One region of the Dorea sp. MB18-49 genome, then DNA from elsewhere that is predicted to be linked to it. Evidence: riboswitches for the same ligand, from Rfam matches in the RefSeq annotation. Region 1 holds a riboswitch; the other holds the start of a gene.
What was found. A riboswitch is a leader RNA that binds a small molecule or an ion and turns the genes downstream of it on or off. The one in region 1 is predicted to bind thiamine pyrophosphate.

Region 1 (6,132 bases):
TGTATGTAACAGAACGCTGTGTGTTCAGACTGACACCAAAAGGCTTAAAACTGATCGAAGTCTACCCAGGAGTAGATATGCAGAAAGATATTCTGGACAGGCTGCCGTTTGAGGTGGAGATTTAAATTGGGATTTATTTAATTCAGGAAGGCACGACGACCCGGACCTGCATAAAAAGTAGGAAGCCGTTCCTGTTCAGGTTCCGTCGGCGGGAAATACTAAAGCGTCAAAATTATGCTAAAAACGGGCTTCCGAAATTTGCAACTTGCCATTCGGCTCAAACAGGCAAATTTCGAAAACCCAACGCATAATTTTGACGCTTAACTATTTCCAACACCTTCTTCACATTTATTAACATTCACAGCCAGTCACGACTTGAAGGAAACAATAGATAAGGATTATTGTGAATGTGGAATGCCGTTAGAAACAATTAGAGAGTCAGAAGCACTGTTAAAGGAACGAAGCGAACGTGTTTGAGGCGAACGCCGAGTTTGAGCGTAGTTCCTTTGCTTTTAGGTGATTCAGACTCTCTTAGTGTTTCTTATGGTATGGAACCTGAACAAGAAGCCTTATCTATTGTTTCCTTCAAGGACTGAGAGGCCGCTTCTCCAGTTAATAAATTAAATCCCAAGAATTACAGAATATCAATATATTCTCCGGCCAAAGCTTTATTCATACTTCTGACTGCACAGAATTTTCCGCACATACTGCAGGTATCACTATGATCATCTTCCGGGCTTCGGCTGTCACGGATGGCTTTGGCTGTTTCAGGGTCTAATGCACAGGCATACTGTGCGTCCCAGTCAAGTTTCTGACGTGCTTCAGCCATTTTATCATCAATATCACGTGCTCCGGGAACACCTTTGGCGATGTCGGCAGCATGGGCAGCAATCTTGGAAGCAATGATCCCCTGTTTTACGTCATCTACATTAGGAAGCGCCAGATGTTCTGCAGGTGTTACATAACATAAGAATGCAGCACCATTCATAGCAGCAACTGCACCACCGATAGCGGATGTGATGTGATCGTAACCTGGAGCAATATCCGTAACAAGAGGGCCAAGTACATAGAACGGAGCACCCATGCAGATACTCTGCTGTACTTTCATGTTGGCAGCAACCTGATCAAGCGGTACATGTCCCGGTCCTTCTACCATTACCTGTACATTGTGGTCCCATGCACGTTTTGTAAGTTCTCCAAGACGCACAAGTTCTTCAATCTGGCATACATCGGTAGCATCGGCCAGACATCCAGGGCGGCATGCATCACCAAGGGAGATAGTAACATCATATTCTTCGCAGATATCAAGAATCTCATCATAGTGTTCGTAGAAAGGATTTTCTTCTCCGGTCATACACATCCATGCAAATACAAGACTTCCGCCACGGCTTACAATATTCATTTTACGTTTGTGTTTTTTTATCTGTTCAATCGTTTTACGTGTAATTCCGCAGTGAAGTGTGACAAAGTCCACACCATCTTCTGCGTGAAGACGGACAACGTCGATGAAGTCCTGCGCAGTCAGAGTTGCAAGATCTCTCTGATAGTGGATGACACTGTCGTATACAGGAACAGTACCGATCATAGCAGGACATTCATGTGTCAGTTTCTGGCGGAATGGCTGTGTGTTACCGTGGCTCGATAAATCCATGATGGCTTCAGCACCAAGATTTACAGCGCTCATAACTTTTTCCATTTCAATATTGTAATCCTTACAGTCGCGGGATACACCAAGGTTTACATTGATCTTGGTACGGAGCATGCTTCCGACACCCTCCGGATCAAGGCTGGTGTGATTCTTGTTGGCACAGATTGCAACCTTGCCTTCTGCAACAAGTTTCATAAGTGCTTCTGTTGTCATGTTTTCTTTTTTTGCTACAATCTCAATTTCAGGAGTGACAATTCCTTTTCTTGCAGCATCCATCTGTGTTGTGTAATTTCTCATGTGTTTGCCTCCGTTAAAAAATTAAATATAAGGTTATAATGCGTCAGCAAAAACACACAGATTTCGATGCAGGGAAACATTTCTCTACACAGATCTGAGGTTCATAAAAGAACTATGAAATTACTGACGCCTATATCAGATGGGAAAATCTGATACTTGTGTATGCGGTACAAGGTGGTGTCCCCAATGTACCGTTTCTAAACAACTCTTAACGAGTCGTTTTTATCATAGCCATTACGCCGCTTTTGTTCAGCGCTGTAATCAGCAGAAATGCAAGAATGCTTCCTGCAATAGTAGAAATCAGAAATGGAACTACATAGACGAAGATCCCGGCAGGAGTGATTCCCATAATATATACTGCAACAGGATAAGCAGCCAGGCCGCCAAGAATTCCTGTGCCGAGTGCCTCTGCAAGACAAGTCAGGCTGAGCTTGTGGCAAATGGAGTATACAAGTCCACAGCAAAGTGCTCCAACCATACTTCCGGGAAAAGCCATCATGCTGCCAAGACCAAGTAGATTTCGTAACAGGCTGGCACAAAATGCAATTCCTACACTGTACCAGGGTCCTAACGTGACTGCTGCCAGGATATTAATAATATGCTGTACAGGTGCACATTTACTGCCTGCAACCGGAAAGCTTAAGAAACTTCCGACGATGGCAAGAGCCGTAAATACACCGGCAAGAGCCAGTCGTCTTGTCCGTGAAGAGTCTGATGATAAAGTTGTGTGTGTCATAAATAAACATTCCTTTCATAAAAAAATACCCTTCATTCATAAAGCGGATGGAGGGTACAAAAAGTAAAAAAGAAGAGATGCGGGGGCATCTCTGTCAAATCAATACATGGTATGAATCCCTCCGTTGGCATTATCCAAATCAGGTAAAGGGTCGAAACGGAATTACGCTTCCTCTCAGCCGGTTTTCTCCAGCTCCCCCCTGTTTATAAAAAACTTTGTTCAATCGTTATTATAGTCTGGCATATCGGAAAATGCAAGAAAATTTTTCTGCTGGTAAGAAGAAGAGGGGATTTCATATGCTGTTTAAAAAGTCTGGAAAAATATAAGGAATCTTCATATCCTACAGATTAAGTAATAAAAGTAAGAAAAGCGGAAGCTGGTGTAAAAAATAGTTTCTGCTTTTTGCGTTTCGGTTATTCTATAGATGTCGGATGATTTGATGTATACATGACATAGAAAGGTATGCTAAAATAGAAAAAGATGTTGTTATAAAAACTGTACTGGAAAAGAAGCAGCGTACAGACAGATGTATGGACTGGAGGTTCAAAAAAAGAATGAGAGAGAATAATCTAGAGAGGTTTATCAAAGCGCAGGAGTCAGAATTTAAGACAGCTCTTGCAGAGATTAAGAGTGGACATAAGAGAAGTTGCTGGATGTGGTACATTTTTCCGCAGATTCAGGGGCTGGGGAGTAGCGGTACTGCAATGTACTACGCTATTGAAGACTATGAAGAAGCTAAAGCATATATAGAAAACGCAGTGACAAATGCACATTTAAGAGAGAGCTCAGAGGCACTTTTGCAACTGGAATCAGATGATGCAACCAGAGTCATGGGATGGCCTGATGATCTGAAACTGCGTTCGTCAATGACGTTGTTTGCGCTGGCGGCAAAAGAGAATGAAGTCTTTCGGAGAGTACTGGATAAGTTCTTTGATGGAAAATTAGATGCGCAGACAGTAGATATCCTGGATATGAGATATCTGGTGATGAGAATTGATGAACCGGATTTTGGATGTGAAGGAAGACCGGACGGGGTAGAACCAATGGCTAAAGTAACCCTTCTGAAGCTGAAAAGTGAAGAAGAGATTCAGTTAGAGATTCCGGATGCGGAACTTTATCAGAAAGAGATTAATGAGGGCAATGAAGTGGCATTCAGTCCGGATAGGGTTATATTAAAACTTTCATAAACTATATGAAGCTATATGTGTGAAGCGTGGGGAGAACGTAAAAATGTGTGAAAAAGATCGCGTATGTGCTACATGAAAGGGGAGAGTGTAAAAATATGAAAAATAAAAAGGAAAAGAAGCAGGAAGAGGAAGAGCTGACCGGTATGGCGGCTGTATGGGATTATCTGAAAACATTTCTGATCATATTCTGTGTTGTATTTGCAATGAACAAACTGGTGTATATCAATGCCGTGATTCCATCGGAATCTATGCAGAATACGATTATGAAAGGAGACCGGGTGCTGGGAAACCGTCTGGCATATATCAAAGATGATCCAGAGAGATATGACATTGTAATCTTCAAATATCCAGATGATCCGTCCAAGATTTTTATCAAGCGCGTGATCGGACTGCCAGGAGAGACAGTTACCGTGAAAGACGGGAAGATTTACATTGATGGAAAAGAGCAGACACAGGCGGTAAGCTTCTGCCCGGAAGAGATGGCAGGAAGCTTCGGACCTTATGAAGTTCCGGAAGATAGTTATTTTGTAATGGGGGATAACCGGAACAATAGTCTGGATTCCAGATACTGGGATAACACGTATGTAAAGAAAGAGACAATTCTGGCCAAAGCAGGATTCCGGTACTGGCCGCTTAATAAAGTTGGATTTGTAAATAAATCTGCAGAAAAATAGTTGCAATTGTTTTCTGTGTTTTATATAATGAATAAAGTTTTGCGAGAAAAGGCTCTGAAGCGATATCAGGGTCTTTTCTTAACGTAAACACATAGAATGAAGATGAAAGATAGCGATATACACAGATGACGGAAAAGGAGGAAAACAGGATGGAAAAAGATATGACGGCCGGCACTCCCGGGAAGATCATTTTCAATTTTACAATGCCGATCTTTATCGGTAATATTTTTCAGCAGTTTTATAATATGGCAGATACGGTGATCGTCGGGAAATTTGTCGGTAATGCGGCACTGGCGGCGGTAGGAGCATGTGGAACACTGGTATTTCTGATCATTGGCTTCCTGCAGGGAGTTACGGCGGGATTTACGGTTGTTACAGCACAGCACTTCGGAGCCGGAAACATGAAGGCGATGAAGAAGTCTGTGGCATCCGGTGCGGTACTTACAGGGATCGTAACCGTTATTCTTACATTGCTGAGCATGATCAGTATGGCGAAGGTGTTGCATCTGATGAATACACCGTCAGACATGTATGGAGAAGCTTACGGATATATTATGGTCATTTGCGGCGGGATTGTGGCACAGGCACTTTACAATTATCTTGCAAGTGTATTAAGGGCACTAGGCGATAGTAAGCGTCCGCTTTATTTTCTTGTGATTGCAGCACTTTTGAATATTGTGCTGGATCTGGTGTTTATCATTGTCTTTAGAATGGGAGCGGCAGGGGCAGCCTATGCGACAGTGATCGCACAGGGAATTTCGGGAATCCTGTGTCTGCTATATATTGCAAAGAAGGTTCCCGCACTGTATCTTCATAGAGAAGACTGGGAAATAGATAAGAATCTGGCCGGATGGCAGCTGAAGATCGGACTTCCGATGGCATTCCAATATTCCATCACGGCGATAGGAACGATTGTTGTACAGTCTTGCCTGAATATCCTCGGTTCTACAGCTGCAGCCGGATTTGCGGCAGCAAGCAAGATCGAGCAGGTGTTTACGCAGGCCTACGTTGCGCTTGGTACAACGATGGCGACTTACTGTGCACAGAATATGGGGGCAGGGAAATATACGAGAATCCGTAAAGGATTTAAGAGTGCAACATTGATTGGATTTATTTATGCGGTTGTGACAGGTGTGATTATTTTCTTTGTCGGAAAATATATGACGATATTCTTTGTATCAGAGAATGTAAATCAGATCATGGAATATGTGGATATTTATTTGAGGTGTGTAAGCGTGTCATTCCTGCCTCTTGTTATTGTTAATTTGTATAGAAACGGAATTCAGGGAATGGGATATGGACTGCTTCCGATGACAGCGGGGATTGCAGAACTTGTCGGACGGAGCGGTGCATCGCTGATTGCATCACATTTTGGCAGCTATATGGGAATCTGTCTGGCATCTCCGGCGGCATGGGTGCTGGCGGGAACACTTCTTCTTATTATGTACTTTGAGATCATGAAAGGAAAGAAAGACAGAAATTTGAAAAATAGATAGAAAACTGAAAAGCAACTTGTTATAATAAAATGTACGAATGAACATAGAAACATTGATGGGTGAAACAGCATGAATCAAAGAGTAATAAAAAAAG
Region 2 (6,132 bases), on a different contig from region 1:
TCCGATTCCGGCATCTACGATGATTGGCAGATCGATCTCATCGATCAGGATCTGAATAAAGTCTTTTGTGCTAAGCCCTTTATTTGATCCGATCGGTGCGCCAAGCGGCATGATACATGCTGCACCGGCATTTGCAAGATCTCTTGCAGCATTCAGATCTGGATACATGTACGGCATAACCACGAATCCTTCTTTTGCAAGAATTTCTGTAGCTTTGATCGTCTCATAATTATCCGGAAGGAGATATTTCGAATCTCTTACCACTTCCACCTTGACGAAATTGCCACATCCGACTTCTCTGGAAAGTCTGGCAATACGTACTGCTTCTTCTGCATTTCTGGCTCCTGATGTATTCGGAAGAAGTGTCACATCTTCCGGAATATAATCCAGAATATTTGCCAGACCGCCTTCATTTGCACGACGGAGTGCCAGTGTGATAATCTGTGCCCCTGCTTTTTCCACACATGCTTTCACCAGATCCAGTGAAAATTTTCCTGAACCTAATATAAAACGAGAAGTAAACTCTTTTCCTCCAAGTGTAAATGTATCTGTATTTTTTATTTCTTTTTTATCCATAATCAGGACCTTCTTTCCTATTATTTTCTGCTCATGCTTTTTTATTTATCTATCTTTTTTTGCGGCATGAATCTTATGTTTCTTACCTGTCTTCCTACACATCCTCTTCTCCAAGGATCAGACGTGTGATCATATTCGCCTCATGTGCTGCACAGATTGCAACTCTTGGTGCCATCAGGCCATTTCCATACGTTGGTGCCGTCTCGCGGTCTCCGCACAGGTAAAAGTTCTTCATTAACTTCTGTGTGCGAATCGTATTACTGCTTCCGTATCCGGCCATACCGGTTGCCGATACGAGTTTCTTTCCCGGGAAATATTCCAGTATTCCATTCACCAGCATTGCCTTCGCCTCTGGATTATCGAATGCTTCACATACAATAGGCTCGTCACGAAATAGTGTCTTAAGATTTTCTTCTGTGACTTTCACGCAGTCTGTATAGATATCCAGATACGGATTAATTTTTAACAGTAATGATTTTAACGCATCTGTTTTATACATTCCGATATGCTCCATAAAGTACTGCTGCCGGTTCAGGTTCGTAATATCTACTACATCAAAATCTATCAGATGGAGATGTCCGACTCCGATTCTGGCAAGTGCATATGCCACATTTGATCCTAATCCGCCAAGTCCGGCTATCGCAACCCTTCCTGCAGACAGATGCTTCTGCTTTTCCGGAGAATGTCTTTCATTAAGCGCAGCCATAATCTCTTCTTTACTAAGTACTTTTGCGTTCGCATTTTTCGTCATATTTTCTGATACGATTTCTCCCATGAATGTTAGCCTCCTCCTACAAATGTCACAACTTCCAGACGGTCGCCGTCTTTTAACATGGTATCGGAATAACTATATTTTGGAAGAATATCTCCGTTTAACTCTACAGCAATTCTTTTTACCTGATACTGATTCTGCTCCAGATATTCTGCAACAGTAGTATCCTCTGTCAGATTGATTTCTTTTCCATTTACGATAATCATGTATGTTCTCCTTTCCCGGATATATACAGCGAACTTGCCACTGACAACTTCTCTTGCATACTTTAGTATGAAAAAAGAGTTCACGAAGTAAATACACCCGTGGTGGTGCACCCCTTCATGAACTCTCGTTCACTCTCAACTTATCCGATATTCAATTGTTCCTGATTTCCGTCACATAGTAACAAAAAAGAGAGCTACCAACTAAATGCATCTCTCCTAAAATCTACGTTATACATTCCTACGTTGGCATTATCCAAATCAGGTATATGGGTCGAAGTTCTTAACTTCCTCTCAGCCTGGTACACAAGCTCCCCGTGTTTTATCTACACATTTAAGTATAAGAACTCATACACGAAATGTCAACTTATTTTTTATTCATTTCTGACTTTTTTCGAAACAACTATTTTTATTCATTCTATTTATTATCAAAAGTAATATTCCGTACCATATTTCTGTTAATCAGCTGTGTCCCTTTCTTTGTATCAACCTTTACCCACTGTATATCTGCGTCCATGAGCTTTCCTTTGATTGCTCCTACTTCGTTGAACAGACTTATCGTACATTCTTTTCCCATATACTGACCTAACATTGAACCATCCATATCTTCTTCCATCCTTTCTCCATTTACGATCGTGATTACATTATTTGCCGCCTGTACTGCCATCACTGTAACCATATTCAGGTTATTAATCGCTACCATCGTTGCAACATCCATGTAGTCCACCTCCATCTTTTTTTGCAGGTCTTGTTATCAGTATATCATACTTCCAGATGATAGAACGATTTTAATGCTCACACCCATTCCCGCTGCCGCCATCGCATATGTTGCCTGAATATCCATTGTCGAAAACTGTACATTCGGCTTAATCCCATGCTTATCCAGATAACGTGTTCCATCAATATCTAATCCTGGACATGTTACAATATAGGCTTCCGTCTCTGCAAATTTTGCCGAAAATATCTTTCTTTTTGCCAGCTTGTGTCCCTCTGGCAATAATGCAACCATCGGATCCTTGTACAAGGTACGATCAATACCGGCGGAACCTTCACCGGTACTTATAACGTACTTGGGAAAATGGTTCTGACGTTAGCCGGAAGTACGCTCCAGATTGCACTTCGCATAATCTTAACCTGGTTCTTCTTCCCTCATTTTGAGCTGACAGCCCCTGCCATTGCTACCGGTATCGGCTGGCTTATGGCCAATCTGCTCTGGCTTATCTGTCTGACCAGACTTCGTCGGCAATCTCTTTTACAAGCTTAAGCTTTGCCCACTGTTCTTCTTCTGTCAGCTTATTACCGATCTCGCAGGATGCAAATCCGCACTGCGGGCTTAAGTATAAGCGGTCAAGCGGAACATATTTTGCTGCTTCGTGGATTCTTGCGATTACTTTTTCTTTGTCTTCCAGTTCCGGTGTCTTGGTTGTTATAAGTCCAAGTACGACCTTCTTATCGCCGGATACCTTTGCAAGTGGTGCAAATCCGCCGGATCTCTTGTCGTCATATTCCAGATAATATGCATTTACATTTTCTTCTCCGAATAACAAATCCGCTACGGAATCATATGCTCCGGAACTGAAGAATGTAGAATGATAATTTCCACGGCATACATGTGTATTGATCACCAGATCTTCCGGTGCCTGTGCTACTACCTGGTTATTCAGTTCCAGAAGGAGTTTCTTGTAATCTTCCAGTCTCTGTCCTGTTCTTCCGGTCAGTGCAACTGCCATCTTCGCATCTACCATTCCGCCCCATACGCAGTCATCAAACTGAAGGTTACGGCAGCCTGCTGCATAGATTTCCTGCACGAATTCACCGTATGCCTTAATCACATCCTCGGCAAATGCTTCTTCCGATCCATAGATTTCTAATGTTGTATTCAGAAGCTGTGCCCCGGTAAAGTATGCATAGAACTGTCCCGGTGACGGGATAGTCTGTTTTGCGACAGTATTTTCATCTTCTAATGCTTTGATGAATTTGAAATGCTCTACGAAAGGATGATTCTTTACTGAAATCTTTCCCGTCATGTATGTATCATCAATCATTGCAGCTTCTGCGTCAAATGTTGTATTCCCCTCTACTGTCTTCTGATGCTCGATACCTTCAAATCCCCACATGAAATCCAGATGCCATGTCGATCTTCTGAATTCTCCGTCCGTGATCACATGATATCCAAGTTCCTTAATCTTTACCACCAGTTCCAGGATGCATTCATCTTCTACTGCGGTCAGTTTTTCCTGTGAGATTGTCCCTTCTTCGAAATTCTTTCTTGCGTCTTTTAATTTCTGTGGGCGTAAAAAACTTCCTACAAAGTCGTAACGAAATGGTGTGTTCATGATTATTTCCTCCTTGCCGGCAGAGACTTAGGTTTTCTGTCTTTTTTGTTGTCCCTGATGGCTTTCTTTTATATTTTTTATATTTTTCATATTCTTGATGATGTTCTCGATCGATGGATTTATTATAATTTGTTTTGATAAACTTGTATAATACAAAAAAATGTGTATTTGTCATAGTTTTAAACTATATCAAATATCCCTTTCAAATCATCAACCGACTATCTACAGAAGCTGCCACCGGCAATTTTTCTTACATATTTTGACATCTATATAGCCTGCCACCGCCACCCTTTCTTGTATACTTTGGCATAAAAATCTCAGATTTCACTTCTTTATTATATCACAATCATATATCCGCTATATTAATTATAGCTTTCACTTATCTTTATCACAGTTGTATAATTTATTCGGATGAAAAAATATGAAAGGAAGCGCTTTATTATGGAGGAAAAAACACTTTTTCCCAGAGAAGAAAAATCAGAAATCTTATTTAAGAAAATATCCGAAGATAAATGGGCATGTGAAAAACTGATGGAAACATTCTGCAGTTATTTATTCAGTAACGATGGGGTAGACCTTCCCGATTCTCCGTCATCTACAGAATTCGCACAGGCTCTTTTTAATTCTTATCGCAATCGGGATTTATCTGCGTTTCTGATGGCTATCTGTCAGAATACAGTCTTTGATCTTTTAAGAAATGCATTCCTGATTCCCTATCGGTTCAATGCGGACGGAAAACAGAATCCGATGATCATGACAGATGAAAACGGAATGTTACTTCCTGAATATAAGAGATCGATTCATGAACGGGAATACCGTCATTTCCATGAGGTATATACAGATCTCGGAGCTCCAAAGAATATTTTTCTGGCACAGGCATACCGCTACAGCCATTCTTATACATCCGACGATATGGAACCGGAACAAAACATTCTGGAAAAGAATAACGGTGTACTGTTGATCCGTGAATTACCGGATACCGTAAAATTAAAAGAAACCGAAGCAGAAGCTTATTCTGCTATTCTGGATATTGTCATAAAACTTCAGAAAGAGCTTCCTATGTCCTATGTATTCTATGGACAGGATTCTCTTGTTGAAGATAATACCCGTTATGATGAGATCGGAGTTTTCCTTCCGAATTCACATTTCTTAAAAAATCTGGAACGCCACGTTTCCAAAGCAGAGGCGATCATTTATGCAGACAACTAATTCTGACTTTATTGATATTATGGAAAAAAATCATATGGAGATTCCATGGCATGACTACGCCAATGATGACAGTAATGTGTTGATTGCAGAAGCCGGACTGATCGAGAAAGCTTCTGTCATCGGCCGTGTTGGGTTAATCATGCTCTCCTGTGGAACCGGTGCATGGCGTGTACGGACTTCCATGAACCGGCTTTCCAAAGAGCTTGGTGTAACCTGTACGGTAGACGTGGGATTGATGTCCATTGTATTTAACTGTTTCGATGGAAACGATTGTGTTTCCCAGTCGTTGAGTATTGCCAATACGGGAGTGAATACCTCCAAGCTTTACCGCATGGAACAGTTTGTAGATCATTTTCCGGAAGAAGAAGCACATATGACCGGTGAAGATATCCATAAACGACTGGATGAAATTGAAGAAATCCATGCTCTTTATTCACCTGCAAAGCTGGGGCTTGCCGCAGCTCTTGCCTGCTGCGGTTTTACTTTTTTACTCGGAGGCGGACCAGTTGAGATGGCTCTTGCTTTTATTGCCGCCGGGATTGGTAATCTGATCCGTACGAAACTGATCAAACACCATTACACACTGTTTTTGAATATAGCCGTCTCTGTTTCAGCAGCATGTTTTACCTATGCAGTCTTTCTGAAACTTGCGGAACTTGTCTTTCACATTCCGGAATTTCATGAAGCTGGTTATATCTGCTCAATGCTGTTCATCATCCCGGGATTTCCATTTATTACAAGCGGGATCGACCTTGCAAAGCTGGATCTGCGTTCGGGACTGGAGCGGCTTACTTATGCAATCATTATCGTTATGGTTGCCACTTTATTTGCATGGATCATGGCTTTACTTCTGCATCTGGAACCGGCCGATTTTACGGCACTGCATCTAAGTGCTGCTGCCCGTCTGATTTTCCGTGTGATTGCAAGCTTTTGCGGAGTATTCGGTTTCTCGATCATGTTCAACAGTTCTCATTCGATGGCGGCAACGGCTGCATTTATTGGTGCCATTGCCAATACACTCCGGCTTGAACTTGTT

Region 2: it holds a riboswitch for thiamine pyrophosphate, as region 1 does, so the genes downstream of both, thiS (sulfur carrier protein ThiS) here and thiW (energy coupling factor transporter S component ThiW) in region 1, are expected to answer to the same signal.

The regions. Positions count from the first base shown of each region.
Region 1 is NZ_JAMOYX010000037.1:23,742-29,873, reverse strand. Features, by position in the region: gene NCY30_RS10960 (CoA-transferase) at 1-125, shown strand, start outside; gene thiC (phosphomethylpyrimidine synthase ThiC) at 635-1,945, opposite strand; gene thiW (energy coupling factor transporter S component ThiW) at 2,154-2,681, opposite strand; TPP riboswitch at 2,781-2,890, opposite strand; gene NCY30_RS10945 (DUF1810 domain-containing protein) at 3,236-3,868, shown strand; gene lepB (signal peptidase I) at 3,964-4,542, shown strand; gene NCY30_RS10935 (MATE family efflux transporter) at 4,692-6,038, shown strand; gene NCY30_RS10930 (molybdopterin-containing oxidoreductase family protein) at 6,108-6,132, shown strand, end outside.
Region 2 is NZ_JAMOYX010000002.1:9,533-15,664, reverse strand. Features, by position in the region: gene NCY30_RS01875 (thiazole synthase) at 1-576, opposite strand, end outside; gene thiF (sulfur carrier protein ThiS adenylyltransferase ThiF) at 671-1,351, opposite strand; gene thiS (sulfur carrier protein ThiS) at 1,357-1,554, opposite strand; TPP riboswitch at 1,773-1,879, opposite strand; gene NCY30_RS01860 (hypothetical protein) at 1,970-2,269, opposite strand; gene NCY30_RS01855 (LysR family transcriptional regulator substrate-binding protein) at 2,306-2,575, opposite strand; gene NCY30_RS01850 (5-methyltetrahydropteroyltriglutamate--homocysteine S-methyltransferase) at 2,769-3,887, opposite strand; gene NCY30_RS01845 (DUF4866 domain-containing protein) at 4,329-5,096, shown strand; gene NCY30_RS01840 (threonine/serine ThrE exporter family protein) at 5,083-6,132, shown strand, end outside.